Regions from separate parts of the Arthrobacter sp. QXT-31 genome, predicted to be linked through region 1. Evidence: predicted binding sites of a transcription regulator. Region 1 holds the regulator's gene; the other holds the start of a gene.

The links. Region 1 encodes LexA, which represses DNA repair genes until DNA is damaged. Its sites were predicted from a motif close to TCGAACANNTGTTCGA; they were not measured.
Region 2: the regulator LexA is predicted to act here: its motif matches at 7,909-7,924, upstream of BWQ92_RS20275 (DUF6504 family protein).

The regions. Positions count from the first base shown of each region.
Region 1 covers NZ_CP019304.1:564,038-573,077, forward strand. The annotation lists gene priA (bifunctional 1-(5-phosphoribosyl)-5-((5-phosphoribosylamino)methylideneamino)imidazole-4-carboxamide isomerase/phosphoribosylanthranilate isomerase PriA) at 1-380, opposite strand, end outside; gene BWQ92_RS23805 (hypothetical protein) at 453-611, opposite strand; gene hisH (imidazole glycerol phosphate synthase subunit HisH) at 612-1,349, opposite strand; gene hisB (imidazoleglycerol-phosphate dehydratase HisB) at 1,346-1,972, opposite strand; gene BWQ92_RS02660 (histidinol-phosphate transaminase) at 2,031-3,149, opposite strand; gene BWQ92_RS02665 (LysM peptidoglycan-binding domain-containing protein) at 3,227-3,532, opposite strand; gene lexA (transcriptional repressor LexA) at 4,038-4,796, shown strand; gene BWQ92_RS02675 (ATP-dependent DNA helicase) at 4,874-6,940, opposite strand; gene hflX (GTPase HflX) at 6,933-8,510, opposite strand; gene BWQ92_RS02685 (class I SAM-dependent methyltransferase) at 8,924-9,040, shown strand, end outside.
Region 2 covers NZ_CP019304.1:4,429,422-4,438,461, reverse strand. The annotation lists gene pdxS (pyridoxal 5'-phosphate synthase lyase subunit PdxS) at 1-426, opposite strand, end outside; gene pgsA (phosphatidylinositol phosphate synthase) at 565-1,185, opposite strand; gene BWQ92_RS20290 (HIT family protein) at 1,175-1,762, opposite strand; gene thrS (threonine--tRNA ligase) at 1,783-3,747, opposite strand; gene BWQ92_RS20280 (DNA polymerase III subunit alpha) at 3,931-7,488, opposite strand; gene BWQ92_RS20275 (DUF6504 family protein) at 7,485-7,850, opposite strand; gene BWQ92_RS20270 (hypothetical protein) at 8,005-8,391, shown strand; gene BWQ92_RS20265 (chorismate mutase) at 8,500-8,826, opposite strand; gene BWQ92_RS20260 (VOC family protein) at 8,841-9,040, shown strand, end outside.

The DNA of each region.
Region 1 (9,040 bases):
AAGCGGTCGATGGCCCGCGCGGTCCATTCCGGGTTCTCCAGGGCGGCGGTGCCGAGGTTGACCCGGGCGACGCCCAGGTCCAGCGCCTTCTCGAGCGACTCGTCGTCGCGCAAGCCGCCGGAGAGCTCAACCTTGATGTCCAGCCGGCCCACTACTTCGCGCAGCAGGTCCGCGTTCGAGCCGCGGCCGAAGGCAGCGTCCAGATCCACCAGATGGACCCACTCCGCGCCCTGCTGCTGCCAGTTGAGTGCGGCCTCCAGCGGCGTTCCGTAGCTGGTTTCGCTGCCGGCCTCGCCCTGGACCAGGCGGACGGCCTGGCCGTTCACGACGTCGACGGCGGGCAGCAGTTCAAGTACCGGCAGCTCGTTTTGGCTGGTCATCGGGTCCTCAGTTCTTGTAGGCGCTGGTTCCCGTGGGCCCGTCTGATGCGGCGCCCACGGCGGTTTGGTTGGTTACTTGCCGGGGAGGGTCAGCAGGTAGGCGGCCAGCAGCGACATGGCTGCCAGCACGCAGAAGCCGATCTGGATCCAGAGCGGCCGGCGCTGCTGCCTGAAGGACAGCGCGCCGCCCACTAGGAGGCCGGCCAGTGCCATCAGGAGGACGGACCACATTCAGGCGTCCGCCGGCTGCCGGGAATGCGCCGCGCGAAGTCCGTCGACCCAGTTCTTCAGCAGACGCGCGCCGGCGTCTCCGGACTTTTCCGGGTGGAACTGTGTGGCGCTGAGGGGGCCGTTCTCCACGGCGGCGATGAAGGGCGCGCCGTGTTCGGACCACGTGACCAGCGGCGGGGCCATCCGGGGCTGGATGACGTCGAAATCCCAGTTCTGGACGCCGTAGGAGTGCACGAAGTAGAAGCGCTCACCTTCGACGCCGTCGAAAAGCTTCGAGCCTTCGGGGACTTTGACGGTGTTCCACCCCATGTGCGGAACCACCTCGGCCGGGAGGAGTTCCACCTTGCCGGGCCACTCCCCCATGCCTTCGGCTTCGGTTCCGTGTTCAACGCCGGCTTCGAAGAGCACCTGAAGGCCCACGCAGATGCCCAGCACCGGACGCCCGCCGGCGACACGGCGGCCGATCATGCGGATGCCGTCCACGGCCTTGAGTTCGCGCATGACCGTTTCGAAGGCGCCGACGCCGGGCACGACCAGGCCGTCGGCGTTCAGTACGTCCTCGGGCTTGGAGCTCAGGATGACTTCCGCGCCGGCGCGCTCCAGGGCACGCACGGCCGACCGGACGTTGCCGGAGCCGTAGTCCAGGACGGTCACGGTGGGCTTGCCCTCCGGCGAGGCCGGTTTCAGGGTGGCGGAAGGATCGAGGATCGCGCCCTCGTGCAGTACTTTTCCGGTCACAGTGCCCCCTTGGTGGACGGGATGCCCTCGACGCGGGGATCCGGCTCGACTGCGGCGCGGAGCGCCCGGGCGAAGGCCTTGAACTGGGCTTCGACGATGTGGTGCGGATCGCGGCCGGCGATGACGTTCATATGCAGGCAGATGCCGGCGTGCAGCGTGATTGCCTCGAACACGTGCCGGGTCAGCGATCCCGTGAAGTGCCCGCCGATCAGGTGGTATTCCTGCCCGGCGGGCTCGCCGCCGTGCACCAGGTAGGGCCGGCCGGAGACGTCGACCACGGCGTGTGCCAGGGCTTCATCCAAGGGCACGGTGGCCTCACCGAAGCGGCGGATGCCCGCCTTATTGCCCAGGGCGGTGCGCAGGACCTCGCCGAAGGTGATGGCCACGTCCTCGACGGTGTGGTGCACGTCAACGTGGGTGTCGCCGGTGGCCTTGACGGTCATGTCGATCAGTGAGTGCTTGCACAGCGCGGTCAGCATGTGGTCATAGAAGGGGACCGAGGTGCTGATGTCCGACACTCCGGTGCCGTCGAGGTTGATCTCCACCAGCACGGAGGATTCGCTGGTCTCGCGCTCCATGCGGGCAGTCCGGGCCTCGGCAGCCTTGATTCCGGTGTCGCTCATGGTGATAGATGTCCTTTGACGAGGATGGGGGCGGACCAGTCATGGTCCATATTCAAGTTTAGGCCGGAAGTGCGGCCTGCCTGGCCAGGATGCTTTCCAGCGCCTCCAGGAAGGCTGTGGTTTCCGTCTCAGTGCCGGCGGTGACCCGCAGGTGGCCGGCGATGCCGACGTCCCGGACGAGCACCCCGGCATCCAGCAGCTCCTGCCAGACCTCATGGGGCTTTTCCAGACCGCCGAAGAAGACGTAGTTGGAATCGGATGCCGCCGGCCGCAGCCCCATCCGCGTCAGCTCGGCGACAATCCGGTCGCGCTGGCGCTTGATGTCCTGCACATCCGCCATGAGCGCCTCCCGGTGCTGCAGCGCCGCGAGGGCGGTTGCCTGCGTGACGGCCGAGAGGTGATATGGCAGGCGCACCAGCCGGAGGGCGTCGGTCACCTCCGGCGCCGCGGCCATGTAGCCGAGGCGGGCACCGGCCAGGGCGAACGCCTTGCTCATGGTCCGGGAAACGATGAGCCGCTCCCGGCCCGGCAGCAGCGTCAGGGCGCTGGGCGTGCCGTCGTGCGCAAACTCGTGGTAGGCCTCGTCCACGACCACGACAGCCTGGCTTTCCTCACCTGCCTCGTAAACGGCTTCGACCACATCCAGGCCCAGGCCGGTACCGGTCGGGTTGTTGGGTGAACACAGGAAGACGATGTTGGGCTGGAGTTCGCGCACCTGGCTGGCGGCGGACTCGGCGCTGAGGCCGTAGTCATCGGCGCGCTTGCCGGCGATGTACGCGGTGTCCGTGCCGCTGGCGAGGAGCGGGTACATGGAGTACGTCGGGGGAAAGCTCAGCAGCGTGCGGCCGGGGCCGCCGAAGGCCTGAAGGATCTGCTGGAGGACCTCGTTGGAGCCGTTGGCTGCCCAGAGGTTGTCCGGGCTGAGTCCGTGGCCCAGGTACTCCGCCAAGGCTTCCCGAAGTTCCGTGAATTCGCGGTCGGGGTAGCGGTTGAGCCCGGCGGCGGCCTCGCTCACCGCCGCGGTGATGGCCGCCCGCACGTCGGCGGGCACGCCATGGGTGTTCTCGTTGACGTTGAGCAGGATCGGCACATCCAGCTGCGGGGCGCCGTAAGGGCTCAGCCCCTTCAGGTTGGTCCGCAGGGGCAGTCGGTTCAGTCGCTCAAGCTGGTCAGTCACCAAGACAGTTTAAGGAACCCGGAGGGCTGGCCGGAAACTGTGACGGCTGAGGCACCCCTGCCCCACTTCTGGCCGCCTTATTTCCGGGGCACGAACAGCTGCTGGCCTGGCATGACCTTGCCTGCCTGGAGATCGTTGAGCCGGACGATGTCCGCGATGACATCCCGGGGATCACGGTCCGGATCCACCTTTCCGGCGATGGCCCAGAGGGACTCACCGGGCTGCACCGTGACCGAAACCGCCGGGGTGACGGTCAGCCCGCTGGCATTGTCCGCCGCCTTGGCCGGGGAGTTCAGGAGCCCTGCCAGGGAAAGAATGAGGGCGGCGAGCAGGACAAGCGGCAGGCCGATCAGGACAATGCGGCCGCGGCGCGTGAGCCGCAGGCGCGGCGGCTTGCCCGGGCGGGATGCGGCACCGGACTTGGCCGGGACGGCGTGCTTACCACTGTCCCGGGAATCTGCGAACCGGGCTGCTGGTAAAACGGCGCTCGGTGAAACGGCGCGCGGTGAAGCTGCGTGCGTTGAACCGGCGTGCGGTGAAGCGACGTGTGTTGAAGCTGACATGGCGTGAGCCCTCCTGGACCAAGTTGTACTGCCTCGCGGTTGTACTGCCTCGCGTTCGAACAAACAGTTCGAACACCGGGCCGACAAGCGAGCCTAACTAGAACACATGTTCGAACTTTGCTTTTCCTAGTTTTAGCACCTATCAACGAATTAAGTCGAGACTCGCTAGAACAAATGTTTGAAAAAGCTGTATGGCTGGCCTACGTTGGAAATCACAGAACAACCACATCTGCAGTTGATCAGCAGGGTCTGACATTTTTCAGGCCGGAAGTTCCCGGCCACTGCAGCTACCGCGGCCGGGAGGAACGGAAAGGCGTTGGCGAACATGGCAGCACAGGCCTCTGACGGCAAGGCTCCCCAGCGCAGCCCGCGGTCTCAGCGGACCCCTAAGGGACTCACAGTCCGGCAGAAAAAGATTCTGGAAACCATCCAGCGGTCAGTGAACGAGAACGGCTACCCGCCGTCGATGCGTGAAATCGGCGACACCGTCGGCCTTGCGAGCCTGTCCAGCGTCACCCACCAGCTCTCCCAGCTGGAGAAGCTCGGCTACCTGCGGCGTGACCCCAAACGGCCCCGCGCCATGGAAGTCCTGATGCCGCTGACCCTGGATGCGGGGGCAGCAAAGCCCGGCGGCGCGGACAAGGCCTCCGCCCTGAGTCCGGCAGGCACAGCCGCAGGCGCAACGGTGACAGAACTGCCCAGCGCCATGGACACGGCCATGGTGCCGTTGGTCGGCCGGATCGCCGCCGGCGGTCCCATCCTCGCGGACCAGATGGTGGAGGACCTGATGCCGCTGCCCCGCCAGCTGGTGGGACACGGCGAACTGTTCATGCTCAGGGTCGCGGGCGATTCCATGGTGGACGCCGCCATCTGCGACGGGGACTGGGTTGTGGTCCGCAGGCAAAGCGACGCCGTCAACGGTGACATCGTCGCCGCGCTGCTCGACGATGAAGCCACGGTCAAGACCTTCCGGCAGCGCGACGGCCACACCTGGCTGCTCCCGCAGAACACCCAGTACGAGCCCATCCTGGGCGACCACGCTGTGGTCATGGGCAAGGTGGTTTCCGTACTCCGCTCGCTGTAGCACCGGTCGCAGTAGCCCACGTAAGCTGCGGCAAGAACTCCATTGGCCCCGGGCAGCATCAGCAGCCCGGGGCTTCGCTATGCCTGCGCGCCGGCCAGCCGTTCCAGTGCGGCGACTGCGGTCTTCCGGTCCGTCGTGGGCCAGAACGGCGGCAGCGCGGCGCGCAGGAATCCGCCATAGCGTTCCGTGGACAGCCGGGAATCCAGCACCGCAACCACCCCCTTGTCATTCGTGGACCGGATGAGCCGTCCCGCCCCCTGGGCAAGCCTGATGGCCGCGTGCGTGGCCGATACCGACATAAAGCCGTTGCCGCCGGCCTGGGCGACGGCCCGGGACCGCGCGGTCATCAGCGGATCGTCCGGCCGCGGGAAGGGAATCCTGTCGATCACCACCAGGCGGCACGATCCGCCCGGCACGTCGACGCCCTGCCACAGTGACATCGTGCCGAACAGGCAGGTGTCCGGTTCGTCGGCGAACTGCTTCACCAGCGCCGTCATGGTGGATTCGCCCTGGCAGAGAATGCTCACATCCAGCCGCATGCGCAGGGCATCTGCCGCTTCCTCCGCGGCGCGCCGGGAGGAGAACAGACAGAGTGCTCCCCCGCCGGACGCGCGAATCAGTGACTCGAGCTCGTCGAGCGCCTCTGGCGACGTGCCGCGGCCGGGCTTCGGCAGGTGGCCTGCCACGTACAGGATGCCCTGCCGGGGATAGTCGAAGGGCGAACCCACGTCGACGCCGGTCCAGCTGGGCGCGCCGTCGCCCACCAGGCCCAGGCCGCCTGCGGCGGGTTCGAAGGCGGAGCCGATGGCGAGCGTGGCCGATGTGAGCACGACAGTATGCCCGGCGAACAGGCCTTCCCGGAGCCGGCCGGCCACGCTCAGCGGCGCGATATTGATCAGTGCCGGGGCGGTCTCGTTGGGCGCCGAGTATCCCTGCTGGGGGTCAAACGTGCTGTTCCGTGAGAACCAGACCACCTCGCGGTTTTCCCGCGCGGCGATGAGCCGTTCACACAGCTCCAAAATCACCAGCAGGCGGGACCGCGCAAGCTGCCGCCCGCCGTCGGCCGTTGTGTTGCTGTCCCCCTTGGAATCAGACAGCGCCGCACGGCAGGCCTCACGAAGCTGGTCCACACAGTCCAGCTGTTCATCGTTCAGGCCGTTCGGCAGGAGGCCGCCCGGCACTCCGGCAAGCGCCACCTCGAGGTTGGCGGCCGCCGAGTTGAGGGCGTCAACGGTAATTCCCGTGTGCTTGCGGGCACCGGACGCCGCGGCATGGACCATTGCCACTGACAGCTGCCCCGATACCGCGCCCGTCACCCGGTCCTGGAGTTCGTGGGCCTCGTCCACCACCACGACATCGTATTCGGGCAGCACAGCCAGCCCTTCGAAGGCGCTGACCGCCAGCATGGCGTGGTTGGTCACCACGACGTCGGCTTCCGCGGCGTTGTGGCGGGCAAGTTCGCTGAAGCACTCTTCGGCGAGCGGGCATTTCTGCGAGCCGAGGCATTCCATGGACGTGACGGACACCTGCCGCCAGGCCCTGTCGGTCACGCCGGGAAGCAGCTCGTCACGGTCGCCGGTGGTGGTCTGTTCGGCCCATTCGCGGAGCCGGACCACCTCCTTGCCGAGCTGTGATGAAGGGCCGCCCACCGCCGCGGCGAAATGCGGGACGCTGGTGTCCTCGCCCAGGGAGAAGAGCTGGCCCTCCGAGGGTTCCTCGCTGGGAAAGCCGCCCTCCAGCTTGTGCCGGCAGACGTAGTTGGCACGGCCCTTGACCAGCGCCACCTTTACGGGCCGGTCGAGTGCCGGTTTGAGGCTTTCCAGCAGACGGGGAAGGTCCCGGCCCACGATCTGGGTCTGCAGGGCCAGGGTAGCGGTGGACACGAGCGCCGGCTTGTCGCTCTCCAGCGAGTGGGCGATGAGCGGGATCAGGTAGGCCAGCGACTTGCCGGTACCCGTGCCGGCCTGGACCAGCAGGTGGTCACCCGTTTCGATTGCGCGAGCCACCTGCCGGGCCATCTCATGCTGGCCGGTGCGGCTTTGGCCGCCCATGCCTGCCACGGCACGGTCAAGCAGCTCGACCACGCGCTGCTCGCCGGCCGTGGCATCCGCTGGGGCTGCCGCACCCGCCGCCCCGTCAGTCATCGGTGCTGAAGGATTCCAGTTCAGCCGCAAGGCCTTCCCGGACCATGACCACAGCGCGCGTGCCGCCCTCCTCGTGATCCATGCTCAGGATCTCCGCGTCGGAGTCGTGCAGCTTGCTGATCAGATCGCCGCGGTGGTACGGGACGAGGAGCTGCATCTTGACGTTCGGCCGCGGGATGGAGTCGCTGATCGCCTTGAGCAGCTCGGAGATCCCCTCGCCGGTACGTGCCGAAACCACGACGTGCCGCGGTTCGCGCTGCTTGAGCCGCTCCACCACGAAGGGGTCGGCGGCGTCGGCCTTGTTCAGGACGATGATCTCGGGCACCTTGCGGGCATCCACCTCGGCGAACACCGAGCGCACGGCCGCGATCTGGCCCTCCGGGTCCGGGTGGGACACGTCCACGACGTGCAGGATCAGGTCCGCATCCGCAACTTCCTCGAGGGTGGAGCGGAAGGCCTCCACCAGCTGGGTGGGAAGGGAGCGGACGAAGCCCACGGTGTCGGCAAGCGTGTAGCCCACGCCGTCAGCCGTCTCGGCCTTGCGGACGGTGGGGTCGAGGGTGGCGAACAGGGCGTTCTCCACCAGGACACCGGCGTCGGTCAGGCGGTTCAGCAACGAGGACTTGCCGGCGTTGGTGTATCCGGCGATGGCCACCGAGGGCACCTCATTACGACGGCGGTTGGCCCGTTTGGTCTCCCGTGCCGGCTTCATCGCGGCGATCTCGCGCCGCAGCTTGGCCATCCGGGTGCGGATCCTGCGGCGGTCCAGTTCGATCTTGGTTTCACCGGGACCACGGGAGCCCATGCCGGCGCCTGCGCCGCCCACCTGGCCACCGGCCTGGCGGGACATGGATTCACCCCAGCCGCGCAGGCGCGGGAGCAGGTATTCGAGCTGTGCCAGCTCCACCTGGGCCTTGCCTTCGCGGCTCTTGGCGTGCTGGGCGAAGATGTCGAGGATGAGCGCCGTGCGGTCGATGACCTTCACCTTGACGATGTCTTCAAGGCCACGCCGCTGGGACGGGGCGAGTTCGGCGTCCACCACCACGGTGTCGGCGCCGGTGGACATAACGACGTCCTTGAGCTCCAGGGCCTTGCCCGCCCCGAGGAATGTTCCAGGGTCCGGCTTGGCGCGCCGCTGGACGAGTCCGTCGAGGACTTCCGAGCCGGCTGTTTCCGCCAGCGCGGCGAGTTCACGCAGCGAGTTTTCGGCGTCGGCGAGCGTGCCTTCGGTCCAGAGTCCGGCGAGGACTACGCGCTCCAGGCGCAACTGCCGGTATTCGACTTCGGTGACGTCTTCAAGTTCGGTGGAAAGCCCGGCCGTGCGGCGCAGTGCCCGGCGTTCCTCGAGATCCTGCTGGTCGCCGTCGAACGCGCTGTGCTCTTCGGAGAGCTGCGAGATGGCCTGCGCCTTGCCCAGGACGCCCTGGCTGTCCGTGCGGCTGCCATTGGCAGGCGCGGCATTCTTCGCCGGGATGTCCTTGGCGAGGATCCGGTCGATAACAGCCTGGATTTCCTCAGGACTCATGTCCTGGGCGGCCGGGTCGGATCCTGGGTTTTGCTGATTCGTCATGTTCTCCTTTGAAGGTTCTGCATCTTCAGAATAGTGCTGATTGCCGCCCTTGGCTGCGGTATTCGCGCTGGGCTGACTGCGAGGGGTCATGGAGGTGCTCCTGACATGCCGGCAGCGGAAGACGCTGGACGGCGGGAAGTGGACTGATCGAGTGCTGTGTGGGCTGCGCTGGGCCGTTTGAAGCTGAGCTGTTTCAGCTGAGCTTCTTTAGGCTGCGCCATGGCGGAAGGTGGTACACCTGCATCGCGCGAGTGGGACGCCCCGGGCCGGTACCGGCGGCTGAAAGCCGCGGGCAAAGAAAGCCGGCTACTCAAAAATCAGGAACATGCCCTCTAGGATAGCAGAACACCGTTATCGCTTTTCGCATCCGCCCGGTTTCCCATCAGGCGGGCAGCCCACTAATCTGGCCAGTTATGGAGTCTGCCCATTATTTCAGCGCCTCACCTGCGGGGCCATTCACCCGCAAGCCCCTCACAGTGGAACTGGCCGGTGAAACGCGGAAGCTGCAGACCTCATCGGGCATCTTCAGC
Region 2 (9,040 bases), 1.2 Mb from region 1:
ACCGCAGACGAAGGGAACGGTGAAGTTCCACTTGTCGATGTGGTTGGTGTAGTCGGCCGGGGTCAGGACCTCGGACTCGTCGATGTAGTCGACGCCGAGGGACTGCAGGACCTGGGCTTCGACGAAGTGGCCGATCCGGGCCTTGGCCATGACCGGGATGGACACGGCGTCGATGATCTGGTCGATCATGTCCGGATCGGACATGCGGGACACGCCGCCCTGGGCGCGGATGTCGGCCGGGACGCGCTCGAGAGCCATAACGGCAACGGCACCGGCGTCTTCGGCGATGCGGGCCTGCTCGACGTTGACGACGTCCATGATGACGCCGCCCTTGAGCATCTCGGCCATGCCGCGCTTCACACGGCTGCTGCCCGTCACGCTGTTGGCGGACGAGCCGGCTTCGTTGCTTACATCAGGTGTAGACACAAAAACCCCTATGGGTAGCTAGATGACCTTCGCCGGCAGTGCAGGCGGCAAGGACATGCCCTTTTGCACACACCGGAATACCGGATCCATTGACCGGCAGTCCTAATATACTAGTCCTACCGCGGCGGCGCGGCTTAATCAGTTTTGTTCGGAGTCTTCCAGCGACTGGACGCGTACCGCCAGGACACGCTGGATCACCGTAATCAGGCTCGCCGCCGCCAGCAGCACCAGGGTGGCCAGCAGCACGACAGGCGGCAGGCCGATCCCGGTGAGGCCGGTGACCACCAGGACGGAGACCAGCCGTTCGGCACGTTCGGCAATGCCCACGTTCGCCTTGAATCCCAGCGATTCGGCTTTCGCCCGGACGTAGGAGACCACCATGCCCAGGACTAGGCAGACGACGGCGGCAATGGCTATCGCGGTGTCCGCGCCGCCCGTGAAAAACCAGATGGCCACGCCGGCAAAGAGGGCACCGTCCGCCAGCCGGTCCAGTGTGGAGTCCAGGAAGTTGCCCCAGCGCCCGCCGACGTTCTGCATCCGCGCCATGATGCCGTCAAGGACGTCGGAAAAAATGAACGCCGTAATGAAGACGGTTCCCCAGAACAGCTGTCCCAGCGGATAGAAGACCAGGGCACCCACCACCACGCCGGCGGTTCCGACAATGGTGATGGCGTCCGGCGAGACACCCATTTTTAACAGCCAGCGGGCAATCGGGGTAAACAGCGCGGTGAAGAACCCGCGCGCATGCCTATTCAGCATGCGTCTCCCCGGGCCAGGCGTCGGCGACCTGCTGGCGGACTTCATCCAGCGTCTGCGTGATCGCCTTGGTCTGCGCGATGATGGGGAAGAAGTTTCCATCCCCGCCCCAGCGCGGAACGATGTGCTGGTGCAGGTGGCCCGCGATGCCGGCCCCGCCCACGACGCCCTGGTTCATGCCGAGATTGAAGCCGCCGGGATTCGCCACCTTCCGCAGCACCCGCATCGCGGTCTGCGTCAGGTCCGCGAATTCGGCGGTTTCCTCCACCGTCAGGTCCGTGTAGTCGGGGACATGGCGGTACGGGCACACCAGCAGGTGGCCTGGGTTGTACGGGAACAGGTTGAGCACCACGTAGCTCGTGCGGCCGCGGTACACGATGAGCGACTCCTCATCGGTACGCGCGGGCGCGATGCAGAACGGGCAGTCGTCCTGGTTCTTGAACTGGTGCTGCCCGCCCTTGATGTAGGCCATGCGGTGCGGAGTCCACAGCCGCTGGAAGGCATCCGGAACGCCGGCAAGGCCAAAATCGTCCGTCACCTCCGCGTCGCCCGGATAGCCCGACCCTGTGTTCTCCTGCACGTGTGCCCCCTCCGCCGCGGCTAGCTGGTCCGGTTGCGGACGGCGTCCACGATCCGCTGGACGGCCTCGGCCACGGGCACGCCGTTGTCCTGGCTGCCGTCGCGGAAACGGAACGAGACAGCGCCCGCCTCGGCGTCCTCACCGCCGGCGATCAGCACGAACGGGATCTTGTCCTTGCTCGCGGTGCGGATCTTCTTCGGGAAGCGGTCCGAGGAGATGTCCACCTCGGCGCGGATGCCGGCAGCCTTGAGCTTGTCGACGACGTCGAACATGTAATCGTTGAAGGCCTCCGCCACCGGGATGCCCACCACCTGCACGGGGGCAAGCCAGGCCGGGAACGCGCCTGCATAGTGCTCGGTGAGCACACCCATGAACCGTTCCACCGATCCGAACAGGGCCCGGTGGATCATGACGGGACGCTGGCGGGTGCCGTCAGCGGCCTGGAACTCGAGTTCAAAGCGCTCAGGGAGGTTGAAGTCGAGCTGGATCGTGGACATCTGCCAGGTGCGGCCCAGGGCGTCCTTGGCCTGGACGGAGATCTTCGGTCCGTAGAACGCCGCTCCGCCCGGGTCCGGGATCAGTTCCAGCCCGGACGCCTCGGCCACTTCGGCGAGAGTGCGGGTGGCTTCCTCCCAGGTTGCGTCGTCGCCGACGAACTTGTCCTCGTTCTTGGTGGACAGTTCGAGGTAGAAGTCGTCCAGGCCGTAGTCCTTGAGCAGGCCGAGGACGAAGTTCAGCGTGGTGGTGAGCTCGTCCTTCATCTGCTCGCGGGTGCAGTAGATGTGGGCGTCGTCCTGTGTCATGCCACGCACACGGGTCAGGCCGTGGACCACGCCGGATTTCTCGTAGCGGTAGACCGAGCCGAATTCGAACAGCCGCAGCGGCAGTTCGCGGTAGGACCGGCCGCGCGAACGGAAGATGAGGTTGTGCATGGGGCAGTTCATCGGCTTCAGGTAGTAGTCCTGGCCGGGTTTGCGGACCGTGCCGTCCTCGTTGTGCTCCGCGTCGATGTGCATCGCCGGGAACATGCCGTCCCGGTACCAGTCCAGGTGGCCGGATACCTCGTAGAGGTGCCCCTTGGTGATGTGCGGGGTGTAGACGAACTCGTAGCCGGCGTCCACGTGGCGCTGCCGGGAGTAGTCCTCCATGGCCTTGCGGATGATGCCGCCCTTGGGGTGGAAGACCGGCAGCCCGGACCCCAGCTCGTCGGGGAAGGAGAACAGGTCCAGCTCGGCGCCAAGCTTCCGGTGGTCGCGGCGCTCGGCCTCGGCGATGCGTTCCTGGTAGGCCTTCAGGGCGTCCTTGGTGGGCCACGCGGTGCCGTAGATGCGCTGCAGCTGCTGGTTGTTCTGGTTTCCCAGCCAGTACGCGGCCGAGGACCGGGTCAGCGCGAAGGCGTTGGAGATGAGCTTGGTGTTGGGCAGGTGGGGGCCGCGGCAGAGGTCGCACCAGACGCTGTCCCCGCTCTTGCGGTCCACGTTGTCATAGATGGTGATGTCGCCGGCGCCCACCTCGACGTTCACGCCTTCCCCGGCGTCGGCGGCGTCGTTCTTCTTGCCCAGCAGTTCGAGCTTGTAGGGCTCATCCTTCATCGCCTCGCGGGCCTCGTCCTCGGAGACGACGCGGCGGACGAACTTCTGGTTCTGGTTGACGATCTTGAGCATCATCTTTTCCAGCTGGCGCAGGTCTTCGGGGGTGAAGGGCTCGGCGACGTCAAAGTCGAAGTAGAACCCGTCGGTGATGTAGGGACCGATGCCCAGTTTGGCGTCCGGACGCAGCTGCTGCACGGCTTGGGCCATGACGTGGGCGGTGGAGTGGCGCAGGACGTTGAGGCCGTCGGGGGAATCGATGGTGACGCCTTCAACCTCTGCGCCCTCGGGAAGGGGCTGGTCCAGGTCCTTGAGTTCGCCGTCGACCCGGGCCACGACGACATCGCGGCGCTCAAAGAAGAGTTCCGCGCCGGTGGTCCCGGTAGTCACCTTCATTTCTTCGCCATCGACGATGAGGGTGATCTGCTGGGCATCTGACACGGGTGTCTCCTATTCAAAGTTCAGGCTTCGTAGCTTGTGGCGTACGGGGACCACAGCCAGCCTCGTCAATGTTATCTGTTGCTGAAGTGGCGAGCCAAAGCGCCGCGGCGGCGGCGATGAGTGAATAGGAGGCACGGGTCAGCTTCCCAGCCCGGTGATGGCCAGGTTTCTGCTGATGCCGTCCAGCGGTCCCGGCTGCCTGACTTTCTCAGGAACGGCGGTCTGTCCGGCTTCAGGGAACGGCAGGGTGTCCACCTGGCTGAGGTCCCAGGCCATGCTGGCGCTGAGGCTGATGCCGCGCGGGCCGGTCCGCCGGGTGGTGCCCCGGATCAGCAGCAGCCTGGTGCCGAACAGCAGCGGGCCGGCGTGCTCCTGGGCCTCATGGAAGAACACCGAGTCAACGCACCCGGTGCCGTCGTCGATGCTGATGAAGACCACCCTCCTTCCCCCGCGCATGGGCGGGGTCTGGGTGGCGATCCTGACGCCGGCCACCAGGACCTCTGTGCCGTTGCGCAGCCCCAGGAGCTTGTCCGCGGTGGTGACCCCAAGCCGGTCCAGGAGCGGCCGGTGGCTGGACATCAGGTGTTCGCTGACATCAACAGCCATCAGGTCAAGTTCTGCCCGGACATTCTCCACCATGGTGGGCTCCGGCAGCCCTGCCTTGACGTTCCGCAGCTCGACATCGCCGAGGGGCAGCGCGAGCTGCCCGTCAATGACGTCCGCGCCTTTCTTCGATGGCTTGCCCTGCAGGCTTTGCAGGTGGTGGACGAGGTCTGCCCGGTTGGCTGTCCCGCCGGATTCCCGGTGCAGGGAATCGAAGGCGCCCAGCTGGGCGAGCCGTTTGATGCTGGGCTTACTCAGCCTGGAGCGGTCCCGCAGATCAGCCAGGGAATCATAGGGCTGTCCGGCGACGATCCGCTTCAGCTCGGAACCGGAAAGCCCGAAGATGCCGTTGAGGCTCAACCGGATGCCCAGCTTCCCCGTGTCCGGTCCTTCCGCGACACGCTCCACCCGGTATTCCGCACCGCTGCGGTTGATGTCCAGCGGCAGGATGGGGATGCCCATCCGCCGCGCCTCGGCAACAAGAAGACGCTTGGGGTACATCCCGGGATCGTGTTCCCACAGGCCCGCGAGGAAAGCTTCCGGGTGATGGGCCTTCAGCCAGGCCGACTGGTAGGTGGGCACGGCAAAGGCGGCGCCGTGGGCTTTGCAGAACCCGAAGCTCGCGAACGATTTCAGGGTTCCCCAGACCTTGTCCACGACGTCCGGCCGGTACCCCTTGGCCTTGGCCTCGCGGCGGAAAAACTCCTCAACCTGGGCTTCCCCGACCTCATTGCTGAGCGCCCTGCGGAACTCGTCCGCCTTGGCCAGCCCGCAGCCGGTCATCACGTCAAAGGTCCGCAGGATCTGCTCATGGAAGACCGTCACGCCGTGGGTTTCCTGCAGCACCGGTTTCAAGTCAGGGTGCGGGTAGGTCTCCGGCGCGAAACCGTGCCGGTGTTCGAGGAAGGGCCGGACCATGTCCGATTTCATGGGCCCGGGACGGAACAGCGAGATGTCGATGATGAGGTCGTTGAACTCACGCGGCGCCATCTTCCCCACCAGCTCCCGCTGGCCCGGTGATTCGATCTGGAAGCACCCGAGCGTGTGGGTGCTCCTGATCAGCTCATACGTCGGCTCGTCATCCAGGGGCACCGCATTGAGGTCGATGAGGCCGTCCTCCCTGATGTAATCCGGCCCGTTGCCGGCAGGGCCCACCGGATGCGCACCGGCAGCCACCACTTCAGCCTTCGAGGGATGGATGCGGATGATCTCCCGCACGGCAAAGGCCATGGCGCTTTGCATCCGGACCCCCAGGACATCAAGCTTCAGCATGCCCATGGGGTCCATGTCATGTTTGTCGAACTGGCTCATGGGCAGGCCAAGGCCGCTGGGCTGGACGGGGGTCCGGTCCAGCAGGGTGGCATCACCGAGGATCACACCGCAGGGATGCATGGAGATGTGGCGCGGAAGCCGGTCCAGCCGTTCGGTGAGATCCACCAGCAGGTCAAGCTGCTGGTTCTCGGAAAAGTTCCGCTGCTCCACCCTCCCGGCGAATTCTCGGAGTTCAGGTTTCTCCTCCAGCGCTTCCCGGAATTTCCGGGCGGAAAAGCGCCACAGCTGCTTGGCGATCTCCCCGACATCGCCGTCGTCCATGCCCAAGGCCAGGCCGGCGTCCCGCACCGCACCGCGGGCGCGGTACCCGTTCTGCATGCTCATCAGCGTGACGCGCTGGGCGCCGAACCGGTCAAAGATCTTCCGGTAGACGTTGTGCCGTTCCGCGCTTTCGACGTCGATGTCGATGTCCGGCAACGTGGACCGGTCGCCGGAGAGGAACCGTTCGAAGATCAGGTCATGCTGGAGCGGGTTCACCTGGCTGATGTCAATCAGGTAATTGACCAGGCTGGAAGCCCCCGATCCCCGCGCTGCCGCCCTTACTCCCATGTCCAGGATCATGCGGGAAACCTCGGCGACGGTGAGGAAGTAGGAGGCAAAACCGAGCCGGGCAATGATCTTCAGCTCATGCCGGAGCCGGGCGCGCATGTCGGCTTCCGCCTGACCGGAGATGCCGGGGAACCGCCGCGCAATTCCGGCTTCGCAGCGCTGGGTGAGTTCCGCCAGCGGATCCCCCTCAATACCGATGACTGCCGCCTCGGGCACCACCGGCTGCTTCCAGCCCATGTCAGACACGGGATCCATGCGGCACCGGTCCGCGAGCGCCTCAGTCTGCGCAAGCAGAACATGGAGATCCGCGGTTCCGTATCCGGCGGCGTGGATGACTTCCTTGCCCAGCTCCACCATTTGGTCCGGCGATTTCAGCCATCCCTGCCCGTTGGGCTGGAGCAGCGGAGCATCGGAGAGTTCGGGAAGCGACTTGAGCGTGCGGGCAGAATCCAGGACGTCGGCGGTGGCCGCCCCGTCCTCCTCGCAGTAACGGACCGCATTGGTGAGCACGGCCGGTACGCGGTACTCCTGCGCCAGCTTGAGCATGCGGACAGCATGGGCCGTGCTCAACGGCTCACCCGGGGGGCTGAGGTGCGTGACGATCTCAGCGGCGATGCTTCCGGCCGGCATGGCGTCCAGCCAGCTCTTGAAAAGGGTGCGGGGGCGAAGGTAACGGCGCCCGCCCAGCGCGAGGCCGACGTCGGAATCCGGCCCCAGCAGGACGGTGAGCACCGGCTTCAGGGTTTCCGGGTCCAGGACGCGCGAGGCGAGTTCCGCTCTGGTGACGGCAACGGGCACTGTTCCCCCGGCCTTGCCGGATGTGCGGGCATGAGCGTCGGAGATCAGCCGGCAGAGCGCTTTGTATCCCGCACCGTTGTTGTGCCCGTGGGCCAGGACCACAACCCGCCCAGTGACCCGGGCTGCGGTAAACCGGGCTTTGGATGACCGGGCTCCTGATGTCTGCTGGCCGGGCAACCCTGCCTCATGGTCCGCCTCGTCGTCGAACACTGACAGATCGACGCCGACCACCGGGTCAATCCCGGCGGCCATGCACGCCTTGAGGTGCTTGACGGTGCCGTACAGGCCGTCCCTGTCAGTGCAGCCAAGGGCTGTGGCTCCCTGGGCAGCTGCCGCCTGGGCGAGTTCCTCGGGCCAGGAAACACCGTAGTGGGCGCTGAAGGCGGTGGAAACGTGAAGGTGAGTAAAGCTCATGCTGATTTGGGTCGGAGTGCGTCTTTGGGCCGGAGGGCATCGTGGATCCGGAGCAGCCGCCAGCGTCCGCTGCCGGCATGCCGGACCAGGTCGAGGGTCAGGGGTTCCTGTGGTTCTGCTGCCGGGGTTTCCGGCTGGTGGTTTTTGCCGCCGGGCAGAACCTGCACCCGCCAGATCTCATGGTCCACAAGGCCGGGGCCGCTTCCCAGCGGGGCACGGCGTTCTTCTGCCCACCACTGGCGGCGTTCGTACCAGCGCACCGGCTCAGCACAGACCCGGTAATCCCTGCCGCCCCACCGCAGCTCCGCAGGCTCCCCGGTAGGTGCGCAGACGACGTCGACAGACTCGCTGAACATGCCCATGGGTACCTCCGGAAACCAATCTCGCCCTGCAGAAAATACACGGTATTTTTTCACAGATTCGAATATGTATTCGAATGGTTCCAGTCTACGCCGGGCCACGGACAAAACCTAGATGGGTGTGGACGGACGGCGGCTCACAGGGCAGGATGGTCCCATGAGTTCCAATGACGCGCTCCTGAAGCAGGTAAGCATCGCCGCCAAAGAAAGCACATTGGTGGCCAAGTTTGATATCGACGGCAGCATTCCAGCATCGGGAGCCTTTGTTGTGGGGCTCGTGGCTGCCACTCCGGATTATTCGCATCAACGGAGGCTGGGAATCGAGTTCATGAACGGCGAGGCCGTCTCGATCTACTCCTTCAGCCATGACGGCACGGAGGAGAACTTCGATCTGAGCAGCGTCGAGCACTCGGGCAGCACCATCACGGGCAACTTCCCGATGAGCACGGTCCTGGGACTCGAAAAAAGTCACCTCATGTCCGCGTTCAGCGAGGCCGACGGGCGGGAATTCCAGTCCGGCGTTCCTGTCGAGGAGAAGCTCTAGAGGGCCAACGCCTTCGCGTGCGGCACCGGAACCAGCCCGGACCTGCCGCTACCGCGCCCCGGCGTGCCCGTCAGCGGACTGAACCTGCCGGCTGGCAGAAGCAGCAGCTCAGCTGTTGTCGTTGTGGATTTTCATCTCAAGCTCGATGAACTTCGAGATCATGGCCCGGTACGTGGTTTCCACGATGTCCGGGTCGATTTCTTTTTTCTCCGCGGCTGAGCGCACGTGCTCAATAACCCGCTCCACGCGCCCCGGGGCCCGCACTTCGGCGTCGTCACCCTTCAGTGTTCCCGCGATGCGGATCAGGCGCTCACGGCGGGCGATCAGCGTGACGATCTGTTCGTCCACCTCATCCACCGCGACCCGCACGGCGGCGAGCTGTTCCCGGTCAGCCTGGGCGGTTTTCTCGTCTCCGTGATTTGTGGGCATGTTCATGACAGTATCGAACCATGCAGCCCAGAGTCGATTTTATTTCATTGGGAGTGCGCAGCGTGGCCGCCTCCCGGCGCTTCTACGTGGACGGGCTGGGCTGGCCGGTCCACCGCGAGGTCCCCGGCGAGGTGGTGTTCATCCAGGCCAACCACGGCCTGATTCTGTCCCTGTGGGATGCCGGGCAGATGCAGGCCGAGGCCGCCGTCGACGCGCCTGC